Regions from separate parts of the Bradyrhizobium genosp. SA-4 str. CB756 genome, predicted to be linked through region 3. Evidence: predicted binding sites of a transcription regulator. Region 3 holds the regulator's gene; each other region holds the start of a gene.
The links. The regulator LexA, encoded in region 3, represses DNA repair genes until DNA is damaged. The targets are predictions, from matches to a motif close to TGTTCNNNNTGTGTTCNG.
Positions count from the first base shown of each region.

Region 1: BRAGE_RS0114430 (single-stranded DNA-binding protein) is a predicted target of LexA. The motif match lies at 8,711-8,728, and genes of this name have one in related genera.
Region 2: BRAGE_RS0144555 (ribonuclease T2 family protein) is a predicted target of LexA. The motif match lies at 6,954-6,971, and genes of this name have one in related genera.

Region 1 covers NZ_KI421499.1:2,923,348-2,933,951, forward strand. Annotated here, with positions in the region: gene BRAGE_RS0114390 (cytochrome D1 domain-containing protein) at 1-215, shown strand, start outside; gene BRAGE_RS0114395 (nucleoside hydrolase) at 283-1,209, opposite strand; gene BRAGE_RS0114400 (HAD-IA family hydrolase) at 1,246-1,890, opposite strand; gene BRAGE_RS0114405 (DinB family protein) at 1,944-2,507, opposite strand; gene uvrA (excinuclease ABC subunit UvrA) at 2,555-5,530, opposite strand; gene BRAGE_RS0114415 (outer membrane protein) at 5,842-6,594, opposite strand; gene BRAGE_RS0114420 (outer membrane protein) at 6,763-7,452, opposite strand; gene BRAGE_RS0114425 (outer membrane protein) at 7,688-8,449, opposite strand; gene BRAGE_RS0114430 (single-stranded DNA-binding protein) at 8,872-9,369, shown strand; gene BRAGE_RS0114435 (DUF2306 domain-containing protein) at 9,569-9,967, shown strand; gene gyrA (DNA gyrase subunit A) at 10,136-10,604, shown strand, end outside.
Region 2 covers NZ_KI421499.1:9,225,704-9,236,307, reverse strand. Annotated here, with positions in the region: gene hisS (histidine--tRNA ligase) at 1-306, opposite strand, end outside; gene BRAGE_RS0144595 (YegJ family protein) at 534-1,058, opposite strand; gene BRAGE_RS0144590 (branched-chain amino acid aminotransferase) at 1,194-2,276, opposite strand; gene BRAGE_RS0144585 (MarR family winged helix-turn-helix transcriptional regulator) at 2,617-3,159, shown strand; gene BRAGE_RS0144580 (response regulator) at 3,156-3,887, shown strand; gene BRAGE_RS0144575 (ATP-binding protein) at 3,906-5,294, shown strand; gene BRAGE_RS0144570 (DUF3617 domain-containing protein) at 5,385-5,915, opposite strand; gene BRAGE_RS0144565 (hypothetical protein) at 5,961-6,254, opposite strand; gene BRAGE_RS0144560 (hypothetical protein) at 6,437-6,898, shown strand; gene BRAGE_RS0144555 (ribonuclease T2 family protein) at 7,017-7,709, shown strand; gene BRAGE_RS0144550 (23S rRNA (adenine(2030)-N(6))-methyltransferase RlmJ) at 7,869-8,729, shown strand; gene BRAGE_RS0144545 (cold-shock protein) at 8,980-9,195, shown strand; gene BRAGE_RS0144540 (outer membrane protein) at 9,267-9,890, opposite strand; gene uvrC (excinuclease ABC subunit UvrC) at 10,138-10,604, shown strand, end outside.
Region 3 covers NZ_KI421499.1:2,790,668-2,801,271, forward strand. Annotated here, with positions in the region: gene gltX (glutamate--tRNA ligase) at 1-457, opposite strand, end outside; gene BRAGE_RS0113745 (NAD(P)H-dependent oxidoreductase) at 525-1,112, shown strand; gene BRAGE_RS0113750 (glutamine--tRNA ligase/YqeY domain fusion protein) at 1,192-2,868, shown strand; gene BRAGE_RS0113755 (nuclear transport factor 2 family protein) at 2,878-3,264, shown strand; gene BRAGE_RS0113760 (DUF2171 domain-containing protein) at 3,444-3,677, shown strand; gene BRAGE_RS0113765 (ComEC/Rec2 family competence protein) at 3,770-6,052, shown strand; gene BRAGE_RS0113770 (GAF domain-containing protein) at 6,062-7,003, opposite strand; gene BRAGE_RS0113775 (hypothetical protein) at 7,207-7,641, opposite strand; gene BRAGE_RS0113780 (hypothetical protein) at 7,848-8,072, opposite strand; gene lexA (transcriptional repressor LexA) at 8,272-8,973, opposite strand; gene BRAGE_RS0113790 (molybdopterin molybdotransferase MoeA) at 9,150-10,361, opposite strand; gene BRAGE_RS0113800 (hypothetical protein) at 10,594-10,604, opposite strand, start outside.

The sequences.
Region 1 (10,604 bases), 130 kb from region 3:
TCGATCTTGCGAGCCTGAAGCCGGTCAAGCGCATCAATGTCGGCGACTATCCTGAAGGCATCAACGCGACCGCCGACGCCAAGCGCATCATCGTCGCCTGCTGGGAGAGCAACACGCTCGATGTCATCGACGCCGCCGAGCTGAAGGTGATCGGCGAGATCAAGACCGGCGACGGCCCGCGGGCGTTCGGGGCGTTTTTGCGGAAGACGGAGTAGGGGGCTGTAGCCCGCATGAGCGGAGCGACATGCGGGACGCTCCCGGATAACGCTTCGCTCATCCGGGCTACGGCACCTTTGACGCAGCGAAGTCTCGCAGCTTCACGAAAAAATCCTTCAGGATCGGGTTGCGGTCCACATAGGTCACGTAGCGGATCGGATGCCGCCTGCGGTCGACGCTCCACGTCATCTGATCCGTGATGACCGGAGCGGGGATGATCACGCTCGGCGCCCAAGCGGGGTTGAGCAGCCAGCCGACCGCCGCCATGTCCCAGATCTCCTTGGCCCAGCCCATGTGGTCGGACGAATATTCCTTGAAGCGCATGGCGAGAAACGCGCCGATGTTGCCGTGGGGTTCGACGTAGCGTTCGATCTCAGGCACCGTCGAGTGCAGGCGCGAGGTGACGCCCATGCACGGGACGAGGACGAGCGGCACGCCACTGTCGAGCAGCACCTGCGCGCCGCCGACGTCCTGCTTCAGATTGAACTCGACCGTGTGGGGCCATTCCAGCGCATGGCCGCCGAGCCAGACCACAACGATACGGTCGATGATCTCGGGCGCTCTTAGCAGCGCCGAGGCGACGTTGCTGATGGCGCCGATGGCGACGACGTAGAGCGGATTGTCCGGCGTGCCCGCGCGCGCCCGGGCGATGAGGTCGTCCACGGCGGGGGCCGTCCGCGCCGTCTTGCCGGGGCCGAGATAATCGGTGACGCCGCGGTGAACCAGGCCTTCCGGCGCGACGTTCAGGCGCTCCAGCAGGCGCAGGATTTCCTGATAGCTCAGCTCCATGCCGTGGCCGGGACTGTCCGCGCGCGCATTGAAGAACGGCGCGGCGTAGATCGCCTCGACATCAAAGCGGTCCTTCGACAGCAGCATCTGCACGAGCGCGAACTGATCGTCGATTTCGTTATAGGTGTCGGTGTCGAGCACGACCCGCAACCGGCCGACCGGCGGCTCCAGGAGCTTGAGGCGGCTTGCGTCCGTGAGTGTCATCGGGCGTCTCCCTTCGCCGTGCGCGGCGATTGCGGATCAGGCGCTCTGCGAAATCCGGCAGACCACTTCGGCAATCTCCTCCATCTGCGCGAACATGTGATCCGGCGCAAGCGCCCGCAACGCCGCCGGGGCCGCGTAGCCCCAGCACACGGCGCCACAGGCGATGCCGACGGCACGCGCCGCCTCGATGTCGCGGACCTCGTCGCCGATCGCGATGGCCTTGCCCGGCTCTACGCCCGCGCGCCGGATGACACGTCGGAATTTCGCGGGCTTGCCGAACAGCGATGCCGCGCAGTCGAAATGCGCGAACAGCGCCGCGGCATCGCCGAGCTTCTCACGCGCATTGGCCTCGCTGTCGGATGTCACCAGCGCGAGCTGCACGCCGCTCTCGATCAGGGTCCGCAGCATCGCCTCGACGCCCGCGAACAGCGGAATCTCGCTAGCTGCCTCCGCCTTCAGCCGCCGCGCATGCCGCGCGATCGCCGGCAGCTTCCACAAGGGCACCTCGAGCCGGGAAAGGATCTCCCGCGTCGAGGCATGCCGCAGCCCCTCGACGTCCTCATCGGCGACGCGGCGAAAGCCGAAGCGATCGGCGACGTCGTTGATGGTGCGCAGGAACCAGGGAAAGCTGTCGACGAGCGTGCCGTCGAGGTCGAAGATGGCGAGGGTGTTGGGAGGCATCCGGGGAGCTGACGACGGGTAACAAGGGCAGGCGAACCTGCCAGGTTCGTCCGCTATGATATCCAAACGGTGCTCTCGGTCCAGCCGAGTTCGGCGAACTCGGCGGCCCGGAGCGGTGCTTCTCCCTCCGCGAAGAATTCGTCGAGTTGAGGCGGCGCGACGGCCGTTGCGGACAGCATGGCGTGCGCCTGCCCGCGATGATGAATCTGATGCTGAAAGAGATGCATGAGCAGCCGGTCGCGGCGCTCGGTCTGAATCCGCGAATCTCGGTTGATCCTGACGACCCCGTCGAGAAGGTTCGGCGTCAGCGCATCGCAGACTGCGATCAACCGCCGGTCGATCGCGGCTTGAGCGGGTTTCAACGCGGCCAGCGATGGGTACGGGACTTCGTTCTCCCAGGCCGCAGGTCCAAGCCATCCACCCTCCAGCGCATCGACATAGAAGAGGTCGATGACATAGATGTGGTTCAGCGTACGCTGCAGGCTCGGGAAAAAGCCGGTTCGCTCGGCTTCAAAATCGCCTTGGCTCAAAGCGGTGCAGGCAGTCAGCAGCCGGTGGTTCGCCCAGCCATTGTTGTGGGCGAAGGCGCGGTAGGTTTGCACAAAGCCAGCGGACAAGCTTGATCTCCCTTGGACCAATCGTCGGCGGATTTCGCTCGGTTCGCTTACTCCGCCGCCTCGCTCGTGCTCCTTCGCTTCGGCTTCCGCGCCTTCTTCAGCACCGGCTCCAAAAACTTGCCGGTATAGCTCCGTGGCGCCTTCGCGATATCCTCCGGCGGGCCCCAGGCGACGATCTCGCCGCCGCCGTCGCCGCCTTCGGGGCCGAGGTCGATGACCCAGTCTGCGGTCTTGATGACCTCGAGATTGTGCTCGATCACCACGACCGTGTTGCCCTGTGCCACCAGCTCGTGCAGCACCTCCAGGAGCTTCTTGACGTCGTGGAAGTGCAGGCCGGTGGTCGGCTCGTCCAGGATGTAGAGCGTGCGGCCGGTGGCGCGCTTGGACAGCTCTTTTGCCAGTTTGACGCGTTGGGCTTCACCGCCTGACAGCGTCGTCGCTTGCTGGCCGACGTGAATGTAATCCAGCCCGACGCGGTGCAATGTCTGAAAAGTCTCGCGCACGCGCGGCACTGCCTTGAAGAACTCGGCGGCTTCCTCGACGGTCATGTCGAGCACGTCGGCGATGGACTTGCCCTTGAACAGGACCTCCAGCGTCTCGCGATTGTAGCGCTTGCCCTTGCAGACGTCGCAGGTGACGTAGACGTCGGGCAGAAAGTGCATCTCGATCTTGATGACGCCGTCGCCCTGGCAGGCCTCGCAGCGGCCGCCCTTGACGTTGAAGGAGAAGCGGCCGGGCTCGTAGCCGCGCGCCTTGGCTTCGGGGAGGCCCGCGAACCATTCGCGGATCGGCGTGAAGGCGCCGGTATAGGTCGCAGGGTTCGAGCGCGGGGTGCGGCCGATCGGCGACTGGTCGATGTCGATGATCTTGTCGATGTGCTCGAGACCCTCGATGCGGTCGTGGGGAGCGGCGCCTTCGCTGGCGCCGTTCAGCTTGCGGGCGATGGCGCGATAGACCGTGTCGATCAGCAGCGTCGACTTGCCGCCGCCGGAGACGCCGGTGACGCAGGTGAACAGGCCGAGCGGAATCTCGGCGGTGACGTTCTTGAGGTTATTGCCGCGCGCGTTCACCACCTTGATGGTGCGGCGATGGTTCGGCGGGCGCCGCTCCGGCACCTCGACCTCGAGTTCGCCGGTCAGGTACTTGCCGGTCAGCGATTTCGGGTTGCGCATGATCTCGGCGGGCGTGCCTTCGGCGACGATGTTGCCGCCATGCATGCCGGCGCCGGGGCCGATGTCGAGGACGTAGTCGGCGAGGCGGATGGCGTCCTCGTCATGCTCGACTACGACCACGGTGTTGCCGAGGTCGCGAAGCCTCTTCAGCGTGTCGAGCAGGCGCGCATTGTCGCGCTGGTGCAGGCCGATCGAGGGCTCGTCGAGCACGTAGAGCACGCCCGTCAGGCCCGAGCCGATCTGTGAGGCCAGGCGAATGCGCTGGCTCTCGCCGCCGGACAGCGTGCCGGAGGAGCGGGACAGGGTAAGATAGTTGAGGCCGACGTCGAGCAGGAAGGTCAGGCGCTCGCGGATCTCCTTCAGGATGCGGCCGGCGATCTCGTTCTGCTGCGCGTTCAGCGCCGCCGGCACGGTCTCGAACCATTCGCCGGCCTTCCTGACCGACAGCTCCGAGATCTCGCCGATATGCTTAGCCCCGACCTTGACGCAGAGCGCCTCGGGCTTGAGCCGGAAACCGTTGCAGGCGCCGCAGGGCACGTCGTGGAAGTATTTCGCGAGCTCCTCGCGCGCCCATTCGCTCTCGGTTTCCCGGTAGCGGCGGTTGATGTTGGTGATGACGCCCTCGAACGGCTTCTTGGTGTCGTAGGATCGGACGCCGTCCTCGTAGGAGAACTTGATCTCGTCCTCGCCCGACCCATGGAGGATCGCGGTCTGCGTCTTCTTGGGCAGATCCTTCCATTTGGTGGTCAGCGTGAACTTGTAGTGCTTGCCGAGCGCCGTCAGCGTCTGCGTGTAATAGGGCGACGACGATTTGGCCCAGGGCGCGATCGCGCCCTTGCCGATGGCGAGCTCCCTGTCGGGGATGACGAGGTCCTCGTCGACATGTTGCTCGACACCGAGGCCGCCGCAGGCAGGACACGCGCCATAGGGGTTGTTGAACGAGAACAGGCGCGGCTCGATCTCGGGGATGGTGAAGCCGGAGACAGGGCAGGCGAACTTTTCCGAGAACAGGATGCGCTCGGGGCCGCTCTTGTCGTGGATCTTTGCGGTCTTCTTCTTTTCCTCGGCAGGCGCGGCCGCGGGCGCATCGGCGAACTCGACGACGGCAAGGCCTTCGGCCAGCTTCAGCGCGGTCTCAAAGCTCTCAGCGAGGCGCTGGCCGATGTCGGCACGGACCACGATGCGGTCGACCACGACGTCGATGTCGTGCGGGAATTTCTTGTCGAGGCTGGGCGCTTCGGCCAGCTCGTAAAAGGTGCCGTCGATCTTGACGCGCTGAAAGCCCTTCTTGAGCCATTCGGCGAGCTCTTTCCGATACTCGCCCTTGCGGCCGCGCACGACCGGGGCGAGCAGATAGAGGCGGGTGCCTTCCGGCAGGGCCAGCACGCGGTCGACCATCTGCGAGACGGTCTGGCTTTCGATCGGCAGGCCCGTGGCCGGCGAATAGGGCACGCCGACGCGGGCCCAGAGCAGGCGCATGTAGTCGTAGATCTCGGTCACGGTACCGACGGTCGAGCGCGGATTCTTCGAGGTCGTCTTCTGCTCGATCGAGATCGCCGGCGACAGGCCGTCGATCTGGTCGACGTCAGGCTTCTGCATCATCTCAAGGAACTGGCGGGCATAGGCCGAGAGCGACTCGACGTAGCGGCGCTGGCCCTCGGCATAGATGGTGTCGAAGGCGAGCGAGGATTTGCCGGAGCCGGAGAGCCCGGTGAAGACCACGAGCTTGTCGCGGGGAATCTCGACGTCGATGTTCTTGAGGTTGTGCTCGCGCGCACCACGGATCGTAATTGCGCGCAGGCTCGAGCCCGCGTTCTGCTGTTGGCGCTTCGCCTTGATCACTTCATCCATCCGAGTTGCCCTCAAGGAATCCCAAAAGCGCGCGATCGCGCCAACGAAAAGGCACGCTTCGCCCGGAACCGGGATCGGCGCCGATGGGTATGGCAGCGAACGTAGGAAGAACGGCGACGGATTTCCAGAGGCAGTTGCGAATCGTCAACGGATTGTTGGCGCACTGGCGGCATCTGGCAGGAGCAGGGCGCGGAACAGGCAAAGGGCCGGCACGTGGCCGGCCCTTTGTTCGCGTTTAGATGCGGATCTTGGGGGCAATCCGCATTCAAGCAGGACCTGGAGGAGTCCCTTGGGGATTGGTCTTTGGCGGATCAGTATTTGGCGACGACGGGGCCGCCCCAGCGATAGTTGACGCGGATCAGTCCGATATCGATGTCCTGGCCGATCCGTTCGGTACGCACGGGTGGGACGAGGATCGCGCTGGCGAGGTCGCCGCCGTGATGCCCGAGGAACAGATGGTCGTACTCGCCGCCGACGGACCAATTCTCCGCGAAGGCGTATTCCACGCCAAAGCCGGCGCTATAGCCCCAGCGGGTCTGGCTCAGGGTATTGGACACGACGCCAACGCCCGGAATGAATTCGTCGTATCTGTCGTGCGCGACGGCTGCGCCCGCCTTGCCGTAGAACAGCAGGCTGTTCACGGTGTAGCCGAGCTGGCCGGTGAACAGGCCAAAGCTGTTGATCGTGGTCCGGTTGTTGAGCGGCGCCAGCACGAAGCTGACATTGCTGCCCTTGAAGTCGGCCCAGTTGCCCTGGGCTTCCACGCCGAGCACCCAGCGCGCCTTCTGCCAGCGATATCCGAGTTGAGCACCCACTGTGCCGCCACTCGCATTGTGACAGCCCTCGCCGACGGCCGGGTCGATGGGAACGCCGGCGACAGCGACGACGCTCCAGCAGGCGTGCGCAAGGCCGCCGCCGCCATTGATGCCGACATAGGCGCCGATCCAGTCATAGGCGAGCACGGGCGCCACCGGCGCCTTGTACAGCGGCAGATCGGCAGCACCGGCCGGTGCGAGCGCGCCGAGCGCGAGCAAGCTGACCGAGGCCAGCACCAACGTCTTCATGTCAATTCCCCAACGCATCGGAGCCAATCAGCGGCGCAATGCACACCGCACTCTCGATTCCATGACGGTTGGGCGCGAGGTCGCGCGAAAACAAAAAGGCCGGCGCGAGGCCGGCCTTTCGTGACGATGTGACGTCGGTCGTGAGACGAAGCTCAGTACTTCTTGAGATCAGTACTTGGCGACGATCGGGCCGCCGAAGTGATAGTTCACGCCGACCTGCACGGTGTGGAAGTTGAGCGTGCCGGTGGGCAGGGCGCCGGCGAAGTAGGTCTCGCCAGCGAGGCTGCGATACAGGTACTCGCCCTTGATCGACCACTGCGGCGCGATGAACGCTTCGACGCCCGCACCGACGGTCCAGCCGGAGTGCCACTTGCTGTCCGACGCGCTCACGCCGAGCGCGGAGAGGGTGATCTTGTTGTCGATCCAGGCGTAGCCGCCCGTACCGTAGAACAGGACGTTGTTGACGGCCCAGCCGATGCGGCCACGCACCGTGCCCATGGCGTCGGTCTTCGAGGTGGCGGTCGCGGTCACGACGCCGAAGCCCGGGACGACGGTCGCGCCGGTCGCCGTCGCGCTGACGTCAGCCCAAGCGCCGTCGGCCTCGATGCCGAACACGACATTGCCGGTCTGCCAGTTGTAGCCGGCGGTGCCGCCGACGAAGCCACCCTTCATCTTCGGGTCACCCGAAGCGTTTTCCCAGGCGCCGCCGCCGACGATACCGAGGTAGAAGCCGCTCCAGTTGTAGACCGAGGCCACAGCCACCGGAGCCTTCGTGTACGGGCGAGCCGCGAGATCAGCCGCCGACGCGGGGGCAGCCAGAGCGAACAAACAGGCCGAAGCCAACAAAACCTTCTTCATCTCAATCAAAATCCCAGTCCCAGTTTCTGTTGTTGCCTTCCGCGCGCAGAAGGGCATCGGACGCTGTGGTCCAACTGACGGCGTGCTTACACCACCAAAGCCGCAAGTTGTGTCTCTCAAAAGCCACGACAGCCGCAAAACGTCACAATTGCTGACACATTGTCGCGCCGCTCGCATCCAGCAAAAAGGCCGGCGCGAGGCCGGCCTTTGATCTCCAAATGATATCAGATGGATATCAGTATCTCGCGATGGCCGGGCCGCCCCAGCGATAGTTCACGCGAACGAGGCCCATATCGACGTCCTGGCCGATGCGTTCGGTCTGAACGAACGCGCCGCCGAAGGTGAAATCGACGTTACGATGGCCGAGGAAGATGTGATCATACTCGACGCCAACCGACCAGTTTGGGGCGAAGCCAAATTCGAGACCCGCGCCGACCGTTCCGCCCCAGCGGGTTTCCCGGGCCGAACCGAAGGTAGTGCCCGCACCCACGAAACCTGGCCCGACGATGAGGTCGTATTTGTCGCCCACGACCGCGCCACCGCCCTTTACGTAGAACAAAACATTATTCCAGGCATAGCCGACCTGGCCAGTAATCAGGCCGAAGGCATCGATCCGCGTACGGTCCTGCTGAGCCGGGGCGGTCGGGCTGACGTTGTTTCCGCTGAAGTCAGCCCAGTTGCCTTGGCCTTCCACGCCAAACACCCAGTTGGCGGACTGCCAACGATAGCCGATCTGACCACCGACCGTGCCGCCCGATGCGTCATGGCAACCGTCTGTGATCAGCGTGCCGACGACAGGCGTCACGAAGTCCCAGCAATTGCGGCTCGTACCCCAGCCACCGTTGATGCCGATGTAAAAGCCACTCCAGTCATAGATAGTGGCAACCATCGGCGGCGGCGCCTTGGTGTAGGGACGCGCCGCAAGATCCGCTGCACTCGCAGGTGCAGACAGACCCAACGCAACGATACCGATTGTGCCAAACAGAATTTTCTTCATTGCAGTCTCCCCAGTGTCGTCCGCTCCAGAGGTCCCCAAAGCGGTCAATCAGGCGCGACGCCCATATGAACAATTCCAACGTAACTTTAGCTCAACCGGCAGGCAGAATCCGTCGCTGGAATGCAACAGTCGCTGGGCAATTGTCTGCGAGTAACCTAATGAATGTTAAGCGTTTTTCCGTGCGGTCGGGTTCCAATTCATTGTGGCGTGCACAGTGGCGCTGGGTTCCGGTATGCACGCTTGGGTTGCATTCTCTTTCACAGGAACAAATCTGGAACAAATTTCGGGCCCATGCTATATGTGGGGATAACCGAGGGTGTGGCGGGCCGATCGGCGCTCGTAAGCGTATAGGTCGGCTCAACAAGGCGGCAGCGCGGGCGCGCCGTTCCGGAATTCAGTGGCATTTGGAGTGGAGAGCGGCGATGGCGGGAAGCGTCAACAAGGTCATTCTGGTTGGAAATCTCGGCAAGGATCCTGAAATCCGCCGCACCCAGGACGGGCGGCCGATCGCGAATTTGAGCATCGCCACCTCGGAGACCTGGCGCGACAAGAACAGCGGCGAGCGCAAGGAAAAGACCGAGTGGCACCGCGTCGTGATTTTCAACGAAGGTCTTTGCAAGGTCGCCGAGCAGTACCTGAAGAAGGGCGCCAAGGTTTACATCGAGGGCGCGCTCCAGACCCGCAAATGGACCGACCAGAGCGGCGCTGAGAAGTACTCCACCGAGGTCGTGCTGCAGGGCTTCAACTCGACCCTGACGATGCTCGACGGCCGCGGCGGCGGCGGAGGAGGCGGCAGCTTCGGCGACGAGCCGGGCGGCGATTTCGGCTCCTCGGGCCCCGTCAGCAGCGCGCCGCGCCGTCCCGTGGCCGCTGGCGGCGGTGGCCGCAACAGCGACATGGACGACGACATCCCGTTCTGAGGCTCGCGAGCGTCTCTCCACGAGCGGCGCCCGCTCGCGTAAAGCGACAGGATCCCTTACCAATTGGCGGGCAAGGCTCGGTTTTTCCGGGCCTGCCTCAAGTGCTACTTCAAGCCTTTGACCGGCGATGATGTGAATGGTATTAACTTAATGTTAATCCTGTTTACATGGCTCTCCCGCCGATCGGAGGACGCGTCGCATGAACCTCGCGCCGCTGCTTGAGGCCGCCCCAGCGATCCCGCTGCATGCCTTTGCCGCAATGGCCGCCTTCGTGCTCGGCCTCGTCCAGTTCGCCGCGCCCAAGGGCACGCTGCCGCACCGGACCATCGGCTGGATCTGGGTCCTCCTGATGGTCGCGGTGGCCGCCTCGTCGTTCTGGATCCACCAGATCCGTCTGGTCGGGCCGTTCAGCCCGATCCATCTGTTGTCGATCTTCACGCTCGTCGTGCTGCCGCTCGCGGTGTGGCGGGCGCACACCCATCGCGTCGCCGATCACCGGCGGATGATGATCTTCATTTTCGCCGGTGCGCTGGTGGTGGCGGGGCTGTTCACGCTGGTGCCCGGGCGGATCATGCACCGGGTGATTTTCGGGGCTTAAGGCGCGGTTTGCGCCGGCCGATTTCGAGCCTTGTTCCAGCACCGGCGCGGAGTGCGTAAGTCTCTGGAAAAACAGTCGGAAAAAGCGCTTCCCTTGGCCCTGCAAGGGTGGTTATCGGGGGGGCGATGCGCTATATGATTCCCAGATAAAACCTCACCGGATTTCCCCTTGGCTGACGACGACAACAAGCCCGGCGACCAGCCGGCGCAACCCTCGGACATTCGCCCCGTCTCGATCTACGAGGAGATGAAGAAGTCCTACCTCGATTACGCCATGAGCGTGATCGTGTCGCGTGCGCTGCCCGATGCGCGCGACGGGTTGAAGCCGGTGCATCGCCGCATCCTCTACGCGATGAACAATCGCGGCGACACCCCGGACAAGAAACACAAGAAGTCCGCCGGTGCCGTCGGTGAGGTCATGGGTAAGTACCACCCCCATGGCGACCAGGCGATCTACGACGCGTTGGTGCGCATGGCGCAGGACTTCTCGATGCGCGCGCCCCTGATCGACGGACAGGGCAATTTCGGCTCGGTCGACGGCGATCCGCCGGCGGCGATGCGCTACACCGAATCCCGCCTGACCAAGATCGCGCTGAAGCTGCTTGAGGACATCGACGACGACACGGTCGATTTCCAGG
Region 2 (10,604 bases), 6.4 Mb from region 3:
GCGCTCGCCGACATAGCGCGCGAGCGGCGCGGTCAGGTCGTAGCGCAAGCTGATCCACTGCTCGTCGTCGTCCTGGAACGAGAACACACCCTCGTTCGGGCGGTCCTGGTCGGGCAGGAACTTGCCGAGCGCGTCGGTGTATTCCATCGCCGGCGTCTCCACCGGCTCGAAACCGTAGAGCTCGTAGACGGCGCGGATCTTCTCGACCATCTCGCGCGTCGCCCGGATCGCTGCGGGATCGCGATCCTCGAGCCCGCGCGGCAGGCGCGCCTTCAGTTTCTGGGGTTTTTTGGGTTTCTCGGCCATGTCGTTCGTTGCAAGCTAGGTAAGTCAACGTTGACTTACAACGTTGGCCTACAACCCGCAAACGGCGCCTTTTCACCTCTCCCCGCTTGCGGGGAGAGGTCGGAATGCGCGCGGAACGCGCGGATTCCGGGTGAGGGGGGACTCTCCGCGAGTCCAACTGCCACCGCCCCCGCGGAGACTCCCCCTCACCCTCCCCTCTCCCCGCAAGCGGGGAGAGGGGAAGAGACTTACGGCTGCTCCATCCTTGCCCTCAGCGCATCGGCGTCCGCCTTCGGCAGCGACTTCAGTGTCGGCTTGATGGTTTCGCCGCCGACGATCTTGCCGTTGCGCATGAACATCCAGTCCGAGATGTCGGCTTCGCTGAACTTGACCGCATCGCCCGCGTGCTTGCCGGGCAGGTCGCGCGGCTCGTTGGCGAAGAAACCCGAATAGGCCCCGTTCGGCAGCTTCTTCACCTCGGCGATCCAGATGTGCTCCCCGCCCTTGCGGGTCGAAAAGCGCACTTTCAGGGAATGGCCGGTCTCGGACGATTTTGGCGCGTCGTAAGAGGCCCAGAAGGTCGGCAGCGTGCCGCGGGCGCGCGCGATCGCGGCGTTCATCTCGGGATCGGTGGTGCGCACGTCGACGATCGGCGAGCGGTCTTGCGCGACGACTTCCGGCGTGGGTCCGATGGTGAGGATGCCGAACACGGAGACGCTGGTGATGGCGGCGAGAACGATCCACTTCAGCGGCTGGGAGAGTTTTGTTGCCATGATCGCGATGTCCAGGATGCTAGTTGTGTCCTGGCTTTGTCGCTTGTCGGCAGCAGCACGTTCAGTGCGCAATAAGCCACAAACCTTGCGCATTTCCCCTCTCCCGCGCGAGAGAGGGGAACGCGCAACTTGGTCTCACGACACCTTGCGGATCCAGTTGTGCGGATCGTTGGTGCGGCCGTACTGGATGTCGATGAGCTGCTTGCGCAGGCCCATGGCGACGGGGCCGGCGGCGCCGCCCGAGATCTCGAAATCGCCGCTCACCGAGCGCACCTTGCCGATCGGCGAGATCACGGCTGCGGTGCCGCAGGCGAACGCTTCCTTCAGGCGGCCCGAGGCCGCATCCTTGCGCCACTGGTCGAGCGAGTACGACTCCTCGCGCACGGTCTTGCCGGCATCGCGGGCGAGCTTGATGATGGAGTCACGGGTGATGCCGGGCAGGATGGTGCCGAGCGGCGGCGTCGAAAGCGAGCCGTCGTCGAACACGAAGAACACGTTCATGCCGCCGAGCTCCTCGATGTAGCGGCGCTCGACCGCGTCGAGGAAGACGACCTGATCGCAGCCGTGCTGGATCGCTTCGGCCTGGGCGCGCAGGCTCGCGGCATAATTGCCGCCGCACTTGACGGCGCCGGTGCCGCCAACGGCAGCGCGCGTGTAATTCTCCGAGACCCAGATCGAGACCGGCGCGGGTCCGCCCTTGAAGTAGGATCCAACAGGCGAAGCGATCACCGCGAAGATGTATTCGGACGACGGCTTGACGCCGAGGAAGGTCTCGCTCGCGATCATGAAGGGGCGGAGATAAAGGCTGCCCTCGCCGCCCGGCATCCAGGCGCGATCGATGCGCACGACCTGCTCGACCGCCTCGATGAAGACGTCCTCAGGCAGCTGCGCCATCGCCATGCGATCGGCGGAGTCCTTGAAACGGCGCGCATTGGCGTCGGGACGGAACAGGTTCACGCCGCCGTCGTCGCGCTTGTAGGCCTTGAGGCCCTCGAAAATTTCCTGGGCGTAGTGCAGCACGGCGCCGGCCGGATCGAGCTGGAAGTTGGCGCGCGCCTCGATCTTCGCCTCGTACCAGCCGCCCTTTGCCTGGTTGTAGCGGACCACAGCCATATGATCGGTGAAGACCCGCCCGAAGCCGGGGTCCACCAGCTTGGCGACGCGGTCCTTCTCTGGCGTGGGATTGGATGCGGGCTGGATGTCGAATTTCATGCTCATGTCCTTGCCTCCCGCTGCCGGTCGCGGCGCTGCTTCGTGCGCCCGCCTGCCCGCTTCCGGGCCCGGCTGGCTTGATTGGGTTACTGGCCGGACCGCCGCCAGCCATGTTACGGCCGGTTTCCGTGGCCAGCATGTCGCCGAGGACATGCTTTTGCGGAAGGCGGAAGTCCAGTATGTTTTGCCGAAATGCCGCTCGACAATCGCACGGTAGATCTGCTCCGGCCGTCGCCGCCTGTCCGGCTCACTCCGGCCGTTCTGCTTCGATGCCACCCGATACGAAACGATCTAAAGTTTCGTACGGGTCGATCGTTTTGTAACATTGAACCCAAGATACGTCAATATGCCTGACATAAATTTCGCGACTCCCTCTCAAGACGCCGCCGAGCCGCGGCCAGCCGTAGGCGACGGAGGCAATTTGCGCTGGGATATCATCGAGCTACTGTTCTTCGCCTATCGCGATTTCGTCGGCGATCCCGACCAGGAGCTGGAGGCGTTCGGCTTCGGCCGGGCCCATCACCGGGTCATGCATTTCGTTTATCGCTATCCCGGCCTGAAGGTTGCCGACCTGCTCGACGTCCTCAGGATCACGAAGCAATCGCTCGGCCGCGTGCTCAAGCAGCTGCTGGACGAGGGCTACATCGTGCAGAAGACCGGCGACAATGACCGCCGCCAGCGCCTGCTCTACGCGACGCCCAAGGGCGAGGCGCTGGTGCAGAAGCTCGCCGGGCTCCAGACCACGCGGATCACGAAAGCGCTCGCCGAGATGGCGCCGCAGGACGCCGAGACCGTCAAGCGTTTCCTGCGCGCGATGATCGACCGCGACGATCCGGACAAGGTGCTGGAGACGATCTTCGCTTCCGTCAATCAAGACAGCAAGGAGTGACCGTGCCGCTCGCTGCCACGCTCGCCCGACCGCCGGTGCAACCGGCCGACGACGCCCCGCATCTTTTGCTGGTCGATGACGACCGCCGCATCCGCGATCTGCTGTCGCGCTTCCTCGCGGCCGAAGGCTACCGCGTCTCGACCGCCGCCAGCGCCAGCGACGCGCGTTCAAAGCTGATGAGTCTGCATTTCGATCTGCTGATCCTCGACGTCATGATGCCCGGCGAAACCGGCTTCGATCTCGCCCGCTTCATCCGGACCTCGTCCTCGGTGCCGATCGTGATGCTGACCGCGCGGCACGAGGCGGAAGCCCGCATCGAAGGCTTGCAGATCGGCGCCGACGATTACGTGGCAAAACCGTTCGAGCCGCGCGAGCTGGCGCTGCGCATCAACAACATCCTCAAGCGCGCCGCCCCGCCGCCGCAAACCGCGGCGGTCGAGAAGATCGCATTCGGCCCCTATGTCTACCATCTCGAACGCGGCGAATTGCGCCAGGGCGAGGAGGTCATCCACCTCACCGACCGCGAGCGCGAGATGCTGCGGATCCTGTCGGAGACACCGGGCGAGACCGTGCCGCGCAGCGCGCTGACCGGCAATGGCAGCGTCAACGAACGCGCCGTCGACGTGCAGATCAACCGCCTCCGGCGCAAGATCGAGACCGATCCCGCCAATCCGCTGTTCCTCCAGGCGGTGCGGGGCATCGGCTACCGCCTGGTGGCCTCGCCATAAATCAGTGAAGCGCGAGCGATGAGCACGATCGATACCGGCCTGACGCTGCTCAAGAGCGCCGCCGGCCGCGTCTCGGCCGCCAATGGCTGGATGGGCAATGCGTTCAAGGGCTGGATGCCGACCGGCCTCTATGCCCGCGCGCTGCTGATCATGATCGTGCCGATGGTGATCCTGCAATCGGTCGTCGCCTTCGTGTTCATGGAGCGGCACTGGAACACGGTGACGCGCCGCCTGTCGGCCGCGGTGGTGCAGGACATCGCCGCGCTGATCGATGTCTACAAGGGCTATCCGCAGGACAAGGACCGCGACCAGATCCGCCGCATCGCGCAGCAGCGCCTCGGCCTCGTGGTCGACTTCCTGCCCGCCGGCGACATGCCGCCGCCGGGACCGAAACCGTTCTTCTCGCTGCTCGACCAGACGCTGTCAGTGCAGCTCGGCCGCCAGATCGGCCGCTCGTTCTGGATCGACACGGTCGGCCGCTCCAACCTGGTCGAGATCCGCATCCAGCTCGATGACGCCGTGATGCGCGTGTTCGCGCAGCGCAGTGCGGCGTATGCCTCGAACTCGGAGATCTTCCTGTTCTGGATGGTCGGCACATCCTCGATCCTCTTGATCGTCGCAGTGCTGTTCCTGCGCAACCAGATCAAGCCGATCCTGCGCCTTGCCGACGCTGCGGAAAGTTTCGGCAAGGGCCGCGAAGCCCCGAACTTCAGACCCAGGGGCGCGCGCGAGGTGCGGCGCGCGGCGGTCGCCTTCATCGAGATGAAGTCGCGCATCGAGCGCACCATGGAGCAGCGGACCGCGATGCTCGCCGGGGTCAGCCATGACCTGCGCACAATCCTGACCCGCTTCAAGCTCGAGCTGGCGCTGATCGGCGAGAATCCCGAGCTCGAGGGCATGCGGAAGGACGTCGACGAGATGTCAATGATGCTGGAGGATTACCTCGCATTTGCCCGCGGCGATTCCGGCGAACAGTCGCAGCCGACCGACATGGCGCAGGCGCTCGAAGAGCTGCGCAGCGACGCCGAGCGCCACGGCCACACCGCGACCGTGGCGTTCCACGGCCTGCCCGTGGTGACGGTGAAGCCGGCCTCGTTCAAGCGCTGCCTCGCCAACCTCGTCACCAACGCCGCGCGTTACGGCAAGGCGATCGCCATCAACGGCCAGCGCGATCACCGCTATCTCACCGTCACCGTCGACGACGACGGCCCGGGCATTCCCGTTCACTTGCGCGAAGAAGTGTTCAAGCCGTTCCTGCGGCTCGACAACGCCCGCAACCAGGACGAAGGCGGTACCGGCTTGGGGTTGGCGATCGCCCGCGACATCGCCCGCTCCCATGGCGGCGACATCACGCTCGGCGACAGCCCGATGGGGGGATTGAGAGCGAGCGTGAGGATCCCGGTGTAGCTGGCGCCGCGGAGACAGACCCCTCGCCCGTCTCGCCGCTTCGCGGCGAGCCACCCTCTCCCACAAGGGGAGAGGGGAAGGACGACAGCCCTATTTCGGCAGCAGCGCCTTCAGCTTATCGACGTCGCGCACGTTCATCTTGAAGCCGCCGGGCATCACGATGTCGCCGGGCTTCTGGTCCGGCTTGCAGGCGCCCAGCCACTTCGCCTCTAACGTCATGGAGGTATCGCGGCCCGCGGCACCGGCAGCGCCGCCTTGCGCGTGCGAGGAGGTCTTCACAGTGTAGGCCGAGTTGAAATCGCCAGTGATCTCGGCATGCGAGGTCGTGCTGATGCCGGCGACGTTGCACTCGGAATCGCTGACATAGCCGGTCGCGGTCTTCTTGATGTCCTGCTTGGAACAGATCTGCTTGGCCATCGGGGAGACGTTGTTGCTCATCTCCTTGTCGACGGTCTCGTCGGTGCAGTGCTGCATGGTCATCTCAGGCATTGCCGAGCCGCTCCTGACCATCTTCATTTCCCAGAGACCGGCCTTGCGCACCGGCAGGTCGTCGGCGCTGGCTGCGCCCGCCGACAGGACGAGGCAAAGGCTTGAGCCGAGCAAAGCGAGTTTGCGCGTCATGTTGGAGGCTCCCGGCTTTGAGAGAGGCGGCGCTAGGCCGACGCCTCAGTACAGCGTGCGGATCGGCCGTTCGGCGGCGCCATAGGGCACCCAGCGGCAGGAGAACGAGATGTAGCCGCCCTCATAGGCCTGGACCGCGAGGAATTTCACGACCTTGCCGTAGCGCGCGCAGTGATCGACCGCGACCTGACGGGCATCGACCTGCGTCGCCATCGAATAAGCGATGATGCCGCCGGTGTCGTTCCCCTTGAACGGCGGGACCGGAAGGAGGTCAGCACGCGCCGACTGGCTCGCCAAAATACCCAGGGCGAGAAGGCCCGCGGCCGCAATGATTCGCATTCCCGTTACTCCAATTGGTTGGCGCCAGTTTACGGCGCCGGGATGGAAGTGAAAAGAACCCAAGCCCTGCCGGGCGCGCCCTTACGGTCAACTCCTTGCCAAGTGTTGCCGCGCTGCACTTGACCCCGCCCGGCCTTCGCGGCACCGTCCCACCTTCGCAAGACCAGCTGTCCGGATTGCCCATGCGCGCCCTCTCCCTGAAATCGCTCCGCTTCGCCGCCGTGTTCGGCCTCATGTTCGGAGCGCTGTCGCTCGGCGAGGCCAAGGCCGCCAATCCGCTCGAGCTGAACTTCTGGCTGAGCGGGCCGCGCTATGACGGCGCCGTCGCCGATTGCGACAGGGCGCTGCCGACGATCGCCAGCCAGTTCTGGGAGAAGGAAAGCTCGTTCTGGAATTCTCCGTTGAAGATCACGGGCTTCGCCGCCGTTCACGAGGTCGCCTTCCGGCCCTGGCAGTCCGACAACATTCCGCGCCGCTACTGCACCGGCGATGCCATGCTCAACGACGGCAAGGTGCGCAAGGTGCATTTCTCGATCGTCGAGGACGGCGGCTTTGCCGGCTACGGCAATGGTGTCGAATGGTGCGTGGTCGGGCTCGACCGCAACTGGGCCTACAATCCGGCCTGCCGCGCCGCCAGACAGTAATTCGAGAAGCCTGATTCGGCCCGATCAAGCGGCCGAACGTGGCTCGCATCAATTTTGTTCTTGAAATGTTCTTATCGCCTGCTAGGCTGACTGCACAGTCTAGTTGAGGGGCGTCGCCATGTTTCATTCCAGATTGCATTCGTTCTCCCGCCTGATGATCTCGCTGACCCTGGCTGCCGGGCTGGTCATGCTGGCCGGCGGCGCCAAGGCCCAGGACAAGCGGCAGAACGCGCCCGGCGAATTCGATTTCTATGTGCTATCGCTGTCATGGTCGCCCTCGTTCTGCGAGGAGGCGGCGGAGCGTGGCGGCCGCTCCCAGATCCAGTGCAGCGGACGACCCTACGCCTTCGTGGTGCACGGCCTGTGGCCGCAATATGAGAGCGGTTTCCCCGAATATTGCCAGCGGCCGGCGCCGCGGCTGAACCGCAACATCGTCTCCTCGATGCTCGATCTGATGCCGGCGCCGGGCCTGATCTTCAACGAGTGGGACAAGCACGGCACCTGCTCGGGCCTCGAAGGCCGCAGCTATTTCGAGACGATCCGCAAGGCGCGCGCCGCGATCAAGATTCCGGCCGAGTATCTCGACTTGTCGCAGGCCAAGACCGTGGCGCCGGCGGAGGTCGAGGAGGCCTTCATCAGGGCCAATCCAGGCCTGAGCAATGCCGCCGTCTCGGTCACCTGCAACCGGACGCGGCTATCCGAAGTGCGCATCTGTCTCAGCAAGGATCTGCAATTCCGCGCCTGCGAGGAAACCGACCGCCGCGCCTGCCGCCGCGACCAGGTGACGATGCCGCCGATCAGGGGCGGTTGAGGCACAACGCTCTCGTCGTCATTCCGGGATGGTGCGTTAGCACCAGACCCGGAATCTCGAGATTCTCGGGTGCGCAATTGCGCACCATAGTTCGGCGCTAGCGCACCGCCCCGGAATGACGGCAGTTACTTTCATCGCGCGATGTCGTAACTCTGCGCCATGAACTACCGCCACGCCTTCCACGCCGGCAACTTCGCCGATGTCATCAAGCACATCGTGCTCGCGCGCATTCTCACCTACCTGCAGGACAAGCCGGGGGCGTTCCGCGTCATCGACACCCATGCCGGCGCCGGTCTCTACGATCTCGAAAGCGACGAGGCGCGGCGCAGCGGCGAGTGGCTGACCGGCATCGCGCGGCTGATGCAGGCGCGTCTGTCGAACGAGACCGCGGCGCTGACGAAACCCTATCTCGACATCGTCCGCGCCTTCAATCCGAAGGGCGAGCTCAAGGCTTATCCGGGCTCGCCGCTGATCGCGCGCGGCCTGCTGCGGCCGCAGGACCGGCTCGTTGCCTGCGAGCTCGAGCCGAAGGCGCGCAAGGCACTGATCGACGTGCTGCGCCGCGACGAACAGGCGCGCGTGGTCGATCTCGACGGCTGGGTTGCGCTGCCGGCCTTCGTGCCGCCGAAGGAGCGCCGCGGCCTCGTGCTGATCGATCCGCCGTTCGAGGCCAAAGATGAGTTCGAAAAGCTCGGCGAAGCCTTCGCAGCCGCCTTCGCGAAATGGCCGACCGGTATCTATGTAATCTGGTATCCGGCCAAGAATCGGCGCGCCACCGACACGCTGGCGCAATCGGTGGCGCGGCTCGCAGCCGCAGCAAAGCCTCCGGGAAAACGTCTGCGTCTCGAATTCAGTGTCGCGCCGCAGCTTGATGGCGCAGCGCTCACATCCACGGGACTCCTGATTGTCAATCCCCCCTACACGCTGCAAGGCGAGCTCAAGACCATCCTGCCCGAGCTGGAAATGCCGCTCGGCCAGGGCGGCGCTGCCAGATTCCGATTAGAGGTACCTCGATCGTAACACTCCGGCATTCTTGGGAAAAAGATGCAGGAGCGGTAGTCAATCTGCGACGAACCGTATTATGCTGTTTGCGTGACTGGCTTTACGTTCCGCTTCCGCGAATGGTTGCGGCGGAGTGAAGGCCTAAGAAAGATCCGACCGGACTGCACGGTCCGCTCAAGGATGGCCAGCTCCCGGGCTTCGTAAGGCCCGGTCATGTCGTGACGTGAGTCTGCGTCGCGACGGAGGAGCAATGAGGGGGAGTTTCCCGATGGCCATGACGGGAACGGTTAAGTTCTTCAACGGCGAGCGCGGCTACGGATTCATCAAGCCGGACGACGGCGGTCGCGATGTCTTCGTTCACATCACCGCTGTTGAGCGGGCGGGATTGAAGGACCTTGCCGAAGGACAGCGTATTACTTTCGAAGTCGAACCGGACAAGAAGGGGAAGGGACCGAAGGCGGTTAACTTGGTCATCCTCTCCTAGCGCGCCTGACTAAAAAAAATCCCGGCCGCGCGCGGCCGGGAGGTGGTGTCCGGTATTTTCTTCTTCAGCTATCAGAAGTGATAGTTCACGCCTGCGCGCACAACGCTGGCGCTATAGCCGTTGGACACGCCTGTAATTGCGAACTGGCTCGTCGACAGATTGATGTAGAGATATTCGAGCTTCGCGCTCCAGTTCGGCGCAAGGCCGACTTCGGCGCCTGCGCCGATGGTCCAGCCGGCGCTGGTGTGCGACTCGGTCCAGCCGAAAGTCTGCGCGCGCAGCTCGCCGAAGGCGAGGCCGGCGGTGCCGTAGAACAGCACGTTGCTGAACGCATAGCCGCCGCGCCCGCGCAGCGTGCCGAACCACGGATTGGAGAACTTCCACGGCGCGAACGTGTCGTCGGCGCCGGCTGCCTGGATGTCGCCCTCGACGCCGAACACCCACGGGCCGTTCTGGAAATTGTAGCCGGCCTGCACGCCGCCGACGAAGCCGGACGGCTTTGCCGGATTGTTGTCGACCGAGCCCCACTCATAGCCGATGTTGCCGCCGAGATAGGGACCGGCCCAGCTATACGCGTTGAGGGGCTGATTGACGGTGTAAGGCGCACCCTGCCCGTAATTGAGATCGGCGGCCTCTGCCGAAGCTGTCCAGCCGGCTGCAACCAACGCGGCTGCGCCCACAACGAACCACTTCATCGGTACTCTCCAACACAACTGCCGTCCCCCGCGATGCCCGCGCCGCCGCGCGAGACCACCGCATGGTTACGGAACCACGACTTTTTCGCGTAAGATTTATCGAGAGTTTTAAGTAAAAGGCCTGTTAAGCCGGGTTACCGCGCTGTTAACAGGCTTAAGCAAGCGTTACCGGGAACTGCGCCGCCAGCCTGTGCGTGCGGCATGGCCGGAACTTCAAATCGGCACCCCCAGCGCCTAAATTCGCTCCATGGTTCACGATTCCCCCGACAGTCCGGACGAGCGCGCGCGCAAACCGGCCCGCCTTGCCGACGCCCCGCCGGAGAGCCTGACGCCGCCGGACCTCGATCCCGCCACCACCGGCGGCGAGGACGAGGACGACGCGCTGCTGCCTGACATCCTCGAAGAGAGCGGCGCGGTCGGCGAAGGCCCGCTGGCGACCGGCCATGAGGCGATCGAGCGCGCGGTCCGGCTCGCCCCGACCTCGCCCGGCGTCTACCGCATGCTCAATGCCAATGCCGACGTGCTCTATGTCGGCAAGGCCAAGAACGTCAAAAAGCGCCTGTCGAACTATGCGCGCCAGAGCGCGCCGCAGCCGGCGCGCATCCTGCGCATGATCGCGGCCACGGTGACCGTGGAGATCGTCTCGACCAACACCGAGACCGAGGCGCTGCTGCTGGAAGCCAATCTCATCAAGCAGCTGCGGCCGCGCTTCAA
Region 3 (10,604 bases):
CGCCGGTCTGCGGGGCGCGCAGTCGGATGGTCGGCTTGACGTCGGCAGGCGCGGTTGCCGGGTCGCGGTCGCGCCACATGCCGTCATAGAGGCGGGTGCGGCCCTCCGCGCGCGCCTTCTCGCGCATTGCGGTCAGCTCCTCGGCGGTGGCGTAGCAGCGATAGGCCTTGCCGTCGGCGAGCAGCTGCTCGGCGACCTCGCGGTGGCGCGCGGCGCGGCTGAACTGGTAGATGACCTCGCCGTCCCAGCCGAGCTCGAGCCACCTCAAGCCGTCGAGGATGGCGCCGATCGCGGCTTCCGTGGAGCGCTCCCGGTCGGTGTCCTCGATCCGGAGCAGCATCTTGCCGCCGTGCTTCTTCGCATAGAGCCAGTTGAACAGCGCCGTGCGGGCGCCTCCGATATGGAGGAAGCCGGTCGGGGAGGGAGCGAAGCGGGTGACGATTTGAGGTGTGGTCATTCGATAGTGAGCTGGGACGGTCAAGGTGTGGGGCGACCGTGTATCATAGGGTTGGGAGATTTTGCCAATGCTAATCCAGGTGGTTCATAGCCATCCACTCGCGGACAGCTACAATCACGCGCTGTTCCAAACCATCGTCGCGACGCTGAAGCGCCGGCATGAGGTGATCGCGACCGACCTTTACCGTGAGGGCTTCTTCCCCGCGATGACCGAGGCGGAGCGGCGTAGCTACTATCAGGGCTCCTATACCGAGGATGCGGTGGCACGCCTCATTGCGGATTTGCGGCGCATCGACGGCATCATCTTCTGCTTCCCACATTGGTGGTTTTCGATGCCTGCCATGCTCAAGGGCTATTTTGACCGGGTCTGGGCGCCAGGAACGGCGTTTACCCACGATCTGAAGGGCGGGCGTATCAGGCCGTTGCTCACCAACATTCGAACGTTCGGCGTCGTGACCAGCTACGGCTCGCCCTGGTGGCTGACCCGGATTGTCATGCAAGACCCCGGCCGCAAGGTCCTGTTTCGTGCGCTGAAGCCGATGTGCGGCGCCGGTGTTCGCTCGTTCTATCTGGCGCACTACGATATGGATCGTTCCACCCCGGCGTCCCGGGCGGCCTTTGTCGAACGCGTCCGCACCAGGATCGCCGAAGTTTGATCGGGGGGCTGGCATGGGGCTTGGCCTTTCGGCACGAATTTGGCAGAAGGGCCGCTGATTTCCCTACAGGATTTTCGTAATGACAGAACCGGTGGCAGGCGAGGTTGGGCGCGATTTCATTCGTGACATCATCCAGGCCGACCTCGATCAGGGCAAGTACAAGGAGATCGTGACCCGGTTCCCGCCGGAGCCGAACGGCTACCTGCATATCGGCCACGCCAAGTCGATCGCGCTCAATTTCGGCATCGCCCAGGAGTTTCCGGGCCGCTGCCATCTGCGCTTCGACGACACCAACCCGGTCAAGGAAGAGCAGGAATATATCGATTCCATCCAGGCCGACGTGCGCTGGCTCGGCTTCGACTGGGGCAAGAACCTGTTCTTCGCCTCTGACTATTTCGACCGCCTGTACGAATGGGCCGAGCAGCTGATCCGCGAGGGGCTCGCCTATGTCGACGACCAGACCCAGGAGGAGATCCGCCTCTCGCGCGGCACGCTGACCGAGCCTGGCAAGAACTCGCCCTTCCGCGACCGCAGTGTGGACGAAAACCTCGACCTGTTCCGCCGCATGAAGGCCGGTGAATTTCCGAACGGTGCCCGCGTTTTACGGGCCAAGATCGACATGTCCTCGGGCAACATCAACCTGCGCGATCCCGTGCTCTACCGCATCCTTCATGCGCACCATCCGCGCACCGGAACCAAGTGGAGCATCTATCCGAGCTACGACTACGCCCACGGCCAGTCGGACGCCATTGAAGGCATCACGCATTCGATCTGCACGCTGGAGTTCGAGGACCATCGGCCGCTCTACGACTGGTTCATCGAGAAGCTGCCGGTGCCGTCCGAGCCGCACCAGTACGAAATGGCGCGGCTCAATCTGACCTACACGCTGCTGTCCAAGCGCGTGCTGACCCAGCTCGTCCGCGACGGTCATGTCGCCGGCTGGGACGATCCGCGCATGCCGACCGTGGCGGGCATGCGCCGCCGCGGCGTGCCGCCGGCCGCCTTACGCGAATTCGTCAAGCGCATCGGTGTGGCCAAGGCCAACAGCGTCGTTGATGTCGGCATGCTCGAGTTCTGCATCCGCGAGGAGTTGAACCGCACGGCGCAGCGCCGCATGGCGGTCTTGAGGCCGCTCAAGATCGTCATCGAGAACTATCCGGAAGGGCAGACCGAGGAGCTCGAGGCGATCAATCATCCCGACGATCCCTCAGCCGGCACGCGCAAGATCACGTTCGGCCGCGAGCTCTATATCGAGCAGGACGACTTCATGGAGAACCCGCCGAAGAAGTTCTTCCGCCTGTCGCCGGGCAACGAGGTGCGCCTGCGCTATGCCTATTTCGTCAAGTGCACCGGCGTGATCAAGAACGACAAGGGCGAGGTCGTGGAGCTGCGCTGCACTTACGACCCGGCGACCAAGGGCGGCAACGCGCCCGACGGCCGCAAGGTCAAGGCGACCATGCACTGGCTGCCGGCGGGGGCATCGAAGCCGGCGGAAATCCGCATCTACAATCAGCTCTTCGCCAATCCGAGCCCGGACGCCTCGAACTTCGCGGCCGATCTCAATCCGAACTCGCTGGAGATCCTCTCCGATGCGCGGGTCGAGGCATCGGTCGCCGAGAGCAATTCGATGGAGCCGATGCAGTTCGAGCGCCAGGGCTATTTCGTGCGCGACAAGGACTCGACGCCGGGCAAGCCGGTGTTCTCCCGCACCATCGGCCTGCGTGATACGTTCGCGAAGGAAGTCGCTAAAGGCTGAGGATCTGAGATGAGCAGTGAAGCCGACGCCATCGTTTCCGCCATCATCGCGAAATGGTGCGCCGGCTTCGCAACGCTCGACGCCGGCGCGCTGTCGTCGCTCTATGCGAAGAATGCCTTCTTCTTCGGCTCGAATCCAAAGCTCTATCGGGGCAGGGACGGCGTTGCCGATTACTTCAACGGCCTGCCGCGCTGGCGCAAGCCATCTGCGGCCTTTTCCGAGGTGAACGCGGCGCAGGCCGGCCCTGACCTGATCAACATGGCGGCCACCATCACGTTCGACCTCGCAGGCGAGCGGGACGATCTCATCGTCAAGATGAGCTGGGTCATCATGCGCGAGGACGGCGAGTGGAAGATCGTCAATCACCACGCCTCGTCGCAGCTGCCGCTGATCTAGCGCACCGTATTCCATTGGCTCCGTCATTCCGGGATGGCCCGAAGGGCCAGGCCCGGAATCCATAACCCCGGCTCGTGGTTATGGATTCCGGGCTCGCGCCAAGGGGCGCGTCCCGGAATGACGATGGAAACGAACGCGCGTCGGCTGCGTTGAGATGGATTCCCAACCAAGGATCCGCCATGCAGAACATCGCAGAGCATATGGAAGTCATCGGCGCCGACGGCGTCCACATCGGCACCGTCGACCGGGTCGAGGGCAATCGCATCAAGCTGACCAAGAAGGACAGCGGCGAGGGCAGCCACAAGGGGCACCATCACTTCATCGACAAGGGCCTCGTTGCCGACGTCGAAGGCAACAAGGTGCGCCTGTCGGCGAAAGCGGATGTCGCCGTGACCATGGAAGAGGAAAAGTAGGCGGGCCTCCGTTCGTTCCCGATCCGTACCGCTATTCCGCCTGCACGTTCCGGTAGCCTCGGCACCCGTCGCGTATCGCAGGGTGCTAGGGGATGGCGGAGCCGGGCCGGCCGCAGCGTGTCTCGCAAGGGATCGCGGGAACTTGGCCGACGGGCCGAACCGCCTCGGCGGGCGGCTTTGCGCCGGCGGGCTCCGGCCTTTGGCCCGCGATCGTCGAGACGCTGGGCGAATGGGCGCGCGCGGAGGCCGGCGCCGGGCGGCTGTTGCCGTGGGTGCCTGTCGCGTTCGGCGGCGGCATCGCGCTGTACTTCGCGGCCGATCATGAGCCGGTGCTGTGGGTCGTTGCCGCCACCGCGGTCGCGCTCATCTGTGGTGCGGTCCTGTTGCGGCGGAGCCGGTGGTTTGCGCCTGCGCTCCTGATCGCGACGGTCGCGGCCGGCCTGGCCGTGGCGACCTGGAAGACGGCGCGTATCGCGCACACGGTGCTGGCAAAGCCGCTCTATTCGGTCTCGCTGTCGGGCTTCGTCGAGACCCGCGACATCCGCGAGCGCACCGACCGTTTTGTCCTTCGTGTCACCGCGATGGAGGCGCAGCGCAGTGATGTAAAACTCGAGCGCGTGCGCTTGTCGGTGCGCAAGGGGACCGCGCCCGAGGTCGGCAGCTTCGTGCAGCTGAAGGCGCGGTTGTTGCCGCCGATCTCGCCGGTGCGACCCGGCAGCTACGATTTCTCGCGCGACATGTTCTTCCAGGGCATCGGCGCCTCCGGCTTCGTGATGGGAGCGATCACGGCGTCCGTGCCACCGGATACCGGTGGCCTGCGGCTGCGCTATGCCGCGTTCATGCAGGGCCTGCGCGATGCGATCGACGCGCGCATCCGCGCGACGCTCGAGGGCGACAATCGCGCCATCGCGACGGCGCTGCTGACCGGTCGGCGCGATGCGATCTCGACGCCCGTCAATGACGCCATGTTCATCTCGGGGCTGGGGCATGTGCTGTCGATCTCCGGCTACCACATGGCGGTCGTCGCCGGCGTCGTGTTCTTCGCCGTGCGCGCGCTGCTGGCCTTGATTCCGCGGCTTGCGGCCGGCTTCGCCATCAAGAAATGGTCGGCGGCCGCGGCACTGGTCGCGGCGGCGTTCTATCTGCTGCTGTCGGGCGCGGAAGTCGCGACGCAAAGATCGTTCTTCATGACGGCGGTGGTGCTGATCGCAGTGATGGTCGACCGCCGCGCCATCACGTTCCGTACGCTGGCCGTGGCAGCGCTGATCGTGCTCGCGGTCGCGCCGGAAGCGCTTGTGCATCCGAGTTTTCAAATGTCCTTCGCCGCGACGCTGGGACTTGTTGCGCTGGTGCAGATCGGCATGCCCAATTTGTTTGCCTCGCCCGAGCATTCCACGACCGCGCGGATCGCGCTGTGGGGCGGGCGCGAGATCGCGATGCTGTTCCTGGCCTCGCTGATCGCGGGGCTTGCGACCACGCCCTACGCCGCCTTCCACTTCCACCGCGTCACGCCGTTCGGCGTGCTCGCCAATCTCGGCGCCATGCCGGTGGTCTCGGCGCTGGTCATGCCGGCCGGGCTGTTGGGCCTGCTTGCGGCACCGTTCGGGCTCGACGGCGTGTTCTGGTGGCTGATGGGGATCGGCATCGACTGGATGATCGCGGTCTCGCGCTGGGTAGCGGGCTTGCCAGGCGCGGTCGGCCGCATCCCGGCCTTCGGCATAGGCCCGCTGATCGCGGCGAGCCTCGGGGTCATCGTGATGGGTTTGTTGCGCACGCCGCTGCGCTGGTCCGGCGCCGTGGTGCTGCTGGCGGCGATCCTCTGGGGCCTCGCGGCGCGCCAGCCCGACATTCTGATTGCCGGGGACGGCCAGAGCGTCGCGGTGCGGGGCAGGGACGGGCGCCTGCATCTGATCAGGGCCAGCAAGGACGGTTTTCTGCTCAAGGAGTGGCTCGCCGCCGACGCCGATGCGCGCGAGGCCGGCAGTGCCGCATTGGCTGACGGCGGGTCATGCGACGAGGCCGGCTGCGTCACGCCGCTCGCCGACGGGCGGCTGGTGGCGCTGTCCCTTCGGATCGACGCGCTGGCGGATGATTGCAGTCGCGCTGCACTGGTGGTGACGGCAAGGCCCGCGCCGCCGGATTGCGCGGCGATGGTGGTCGACCGGCAGCGTCTTGCCGCACAAGGAGCGCTCGCCCTGACACATCGCGGCGACGGCTTCGCGGTCCAGGCAGTGAAGGCGAGGGGCACGGACCGTCCATGGTCGCCGGCGATCGCGAGCGAGGCTGATTTCGGGACGAGCCTTGCGCCGCAGGCGGCGACGCTCCGCAACCGGGACGCAACGCCGTCCGAGGCCGACTTGCAGGCCGATGACTGAGCAGATCGGCTACAAGTACCAGGCCAGCACGGCGTCGAGTCCCGCACCTCCGATCACCGGTAGCGCCACCATCCGGCTCAGTCCGGCTGTTTGGGCCTCGGAGCCGGAGATCGAGCCGTCATGCGCGAGATCGTCATTGAGCGCGGGCATGCCTGTGGCCCAGGCGCCGCCGATGCTGCCCTCGCTCCTGGCGATGGATTTGTTCGCATAGAGCGCGGTGAGGTCGGTCTGCGCGCCACAGTCGCCGGCGTGGAAGACCAGCGCCGAACGAATCTCGTTCGGCACCCAGATCTCGAAGCGCCGCGCAATCGGCGTTGCCTGCGCGGAGAGGAATGTCAGAACCCAGGTCTTCTCAGTGCCGGCTCGGTAGGGGATGCCGACGCCGAGGTTGATCCCGACTTCGGCCGCGTCCTCCCAGCGCAGAAAGCTCTTGGCGTTGTGCAGGTCCTTGATGATCAGCGGCAGGCCCGCTTTCCAGGTGCGTCCGGGCAGGCCGAAGCCGCGCGGAAACCTGGTGTGGCGGGAGTTGAACTCGAACATGTCGGCGGTGCCATAGTAGCCGTCGACGAGCCTCATCTCGTGGGACGTATCGGCGTCGTTGTGCCAGAGCTCGATGGCGCCGACATGCGCCTCGTCGTCGCCGCAGAACAGCACCATCACCGCTTGCAGGAATTCGCCTGCAAAGACCGGCACCGCGACGCCGCAGGTGAGACCGGCTGCAAGGGCTTGGTCGGTCCGTTTGAAATAGGAGTTGGCGAATTTGGTGAGGATCACCGGGTGGCCGGACGCCCAGGCCTTGCCGGGGAGCCCCTCGTCATATCCGAAGTGCAGATCTTCGCTCACAGCCCTGAACGCGGACAGCCCTTCGCCGTAGAGGCCGCCGCCGAATTCCAGACGCATGCGCGTCCTGTCGGGCACCCAGAGTTCAACGACACGAATGAAGGTTTTCATCGAGTCCGTCCGCCGTCCCAAGCCGGAACAGCATCGGCCATTTGCCTGTGAAACGGACGTTCAAAATTCAGGCAGCGCCGCGCAAACTTCGTGCGACGGGAAGGTGGGATATCGAGAGACACAAACAACACCACGTCGCCGGCCGCGGCCGGCGATGGCGATCTCAATTCCGGGCTCCGACCTGGCGGCCGGGGATATCTGCTTCAACCGATCGGCAGACGCGGCGTCGTCGGGCGGTTCTCGGCACTGACCTGCGGCTTGTGCTCGCGCTCGCCGAGCGGCTGGGTCACGGGCAGTTGCAGCACGGTTGCCTGCTGGCCTTCGACGAGCTGAGTCACCAGCACGTATTTGCCGTCGGGGAATTCGATCGCGTCATGATGGCGATCGGGAATGTGCGGATCAATCTTGCCGAACTTGCCGACACGCGAGTTGACGGTGCGCGTCCAGATCCAGCGATTGTCGTAGCGGACGTTGTCGGCGAAGGCGAGCTCCGTTCCCGGCAGCAGGCAGACCGCGACGGTCGGATCGGCCGCGGAGGCAAAGCCGCGCGTCGAGGTGCCGCGGAACGTTGTCGTCACGATCGTCTCGCCGACCTCGGCAGGGCGCGATGCGACGGCATGCAGGCTGTAGTCACACATCGTGGGTGCTCCTCATGCGGAGATAGCAACCCGCGCCTCTGTCTTACGAGGCGCAGGCCTCTATCAGAGTGGAAGCATCATAGCGTCTGCCCGGTTATAGGCAAATCTGCGGCTCGCTGCCGCAGCGTGCGATCACATTATCTTTCCCGAATCCCCCGGGAACAAAGCCTGCTTTCGTGCATTCGGTGGGCGTATCAGTGGCCAGCTCAGCGGCCAGCCGGCGCCGACCAACCGGAGTATGGCCAGACCGGTTGCGATGGTTGCGTGAGCGCATTGCGCGCGTTGCGGACTTGCTCGCTCATTGCCGTTTCCTTGGCCGTCTCCTTGGCCACGTTCTTACGGGCATGGCGGTGCGATGGTGCGGCAACGGCTTGCGATGCTGATGCTGCGATCAGCGCCGCTGCTACTGTGCTCAGGATGATCTTGCGCATGGCATCTCCTCGAACCGAAAGCCTTTCCGAAGCGGTGCTGCTTCGTGCGGCGTGGCGAGGATGTAGCGCCGGAGGAGGGGCCGGATAATCTGCGCGAAACCAGAAAGACTATCCAGCGCGAGCGGACAATCATCCGCTCCGATCTCTAGTCGGCGATGCCGATCGAAGCGCGCGGACAGCGCGCCTAGTACTTGCGGTATCAGTACTTCCGATAAAGCCCGATCAGCTTGCCCTGAATCTTGACCCGGTTCGGCGGAAGGATGCGCACCTCATAGGCCGCATTGGCGGGCTCGAGCGCGATCGAGGCGCCGCGGCGGCGGAAGCGCTTCAAGGTCGCTTCCTCGTCGTCGATCAGCGCCACCACGATGTCGCCGGTGTCGGCGCTCTCGTTGCGCTGGATCAGCGCCATGTCGCCGTCGAGGATGCCGGCTTCCACCATGGAATCGCCGCGCACTTCGAGCGCGTAGTGCTCGCCCGAGCCGAGCATATCGGGCGGGACGCTGATGGTGTGGCTGCGGGTCTGCAACGCCTCGATCGGCGTGCCGGCCGCGATCCGGCCCATCACCGGCACCGCGACGGGACGCTCGCCCTCGTCCGCAGGCGGGCTGGAGGTCGTGCGGACCTTGCCGAGATTGCCCTCGATGACGCTCGGCGTGAAGCCGCGGCGATTGCCGGCGGCCGCCTGCAGCTCGGGCAGCTTGATCACCTCGATGGCGCGGGCGCGGTTGGGCAGGCGGCGGATGAAGCCGCGCTCCTCGAGCGCGGTGATCAGGCGATGGATGCCTGATTTCGAGCGCAGATCGAGCGCGTCCTTCATCTCGTCGAAGGAGGGCGGTACGCCGCTTTCCTTCAGTCGCTCGCTGATGAACCGCAGGAGCTCGTACTGTTTGCGCGTTAACATCTCGACCAAAATCCCCCGGTTGATGTCGTTCGATTCCGAGACGCTGAATTCAGCGATAAGCCGCTGCATGCTCGAAACAAATCATGAACGGACACTATATGTTCGATACATGTTCCGCAACTGCTTAATTTACCGTGAACGCGACAAAGTTCGCGTCACGCGTGTGGCCAGCGCGTTCAGACCGGCAGGCGCAGCACCTCGCAAGGTGTGCCGGCTTCGGCCTTCGGCGCGAACGGCGCGCGCACGAGAAGTGCCTGTGCCGCAGCGAGATTCGCAAGCAGCGAGGAATCCTGGTGATTGACGGGAAGGGCGATCAGCGTGCCGTCGTCGCGCGTCTCCAGGCGTGCGCGCAGATAATCTTCGCGCTGGTCGTTGGCGCCGACGTCGCGGCCCAGCACCGCGCGCTCGCGGCGATGGTGAATCACGGAGCGGCCCGACAGCGCCCGAATCAGCGGCACCATGAACAGGAAGGCGCACACATAGGATGACACGGGATTGCCGGGCAGGCCGATCACGCGCATCGCCGCCAACCTTCCATGCATCATCGGCTTGCCGGGCCGCATCGCGATCTTCCAGAACGTCATCGCGGTGCCCTCGGCCTTCAGCGCCTGCTGGACCAGATCGTGGTCGCCGACCGAGGCGCCGCCGGTGGTGATCAGGATGTCGGCGCCGCTCGCGCGGGCGCGGCGTATGCCCGCGGTGGTGGCGTCCAGGGTATCGGCGGCAACACCGAGATCGACGGTATCGGCGCCCTCGCTGCGGGCGAGCGCGTGCAGGGCATAGCCGTTGGAATAGACGATCTGGCCGGGGCCAGGCGTGGTGCCCGGCATCACCAGCTCGTCGCCGGTGGCGAGAATCGCGACCTTCGGGCGGCGGTGGACGGGTAGAAACGGGTGATTCATGCCGGCGGCGAGCGCGAGGTCGCGCTCCGTCAGCCGGATGCCCTTGCGCAGCAGCACGTCGCCCTCGCTGAAATCGACACCGGCGGGGCGGATGTGTCGTCCCGTCACGGCCGCTTCCTTGATCGTGATGCGCCTGCCGTCCGCAACCGTGTCCTCCTGGATCACGACCGCGTCTGCGCCGTCGGGAACGACGCCGCCGGTGAAGATCCGCACGGCTTCGCCGGCGCCGACCGATCCTGCAAACGGCCGCCCCGCCGCGACCTCGCCGATCACGGTGAGCTGGGAATCGATCTTGGCGGCGTCGGCCGCACGCACCGCATAGCCATCCATCGCCGACATCGCCTGCGGCGGCTGGGTGCGCCGCGCCGCGACGTCGTGGGCAAGCACGCGCTGGAAGGCCTGGTCGAGGGCGAGCATTTCTTCAGGCAGCGGCTCTGCGCCGGCAAGCACCGCGGCAAGCGCGTCAGAAACCGGCATCAGGGCCACGGGTGAAAACTCCAGCTGCGCCCCGTTCGGGCAAATCGGCGGCGAGAGTTCTAGCCGAGTGCAGGCGCAGAGGCAAAAAGGCGATCACGCAGGATGATTCATCCTGCGTTGTCCGCTCTGCAGTGAGGGATAGACGTCAAGTCCGCCGCGGCATGATCCAGAAGGCGAGACAGACCGGGACGAGGATGGCCATGGCGAGGACGAGAAGGACGAGTGCCACGGCCAGCATCGGTCAACTCCCCG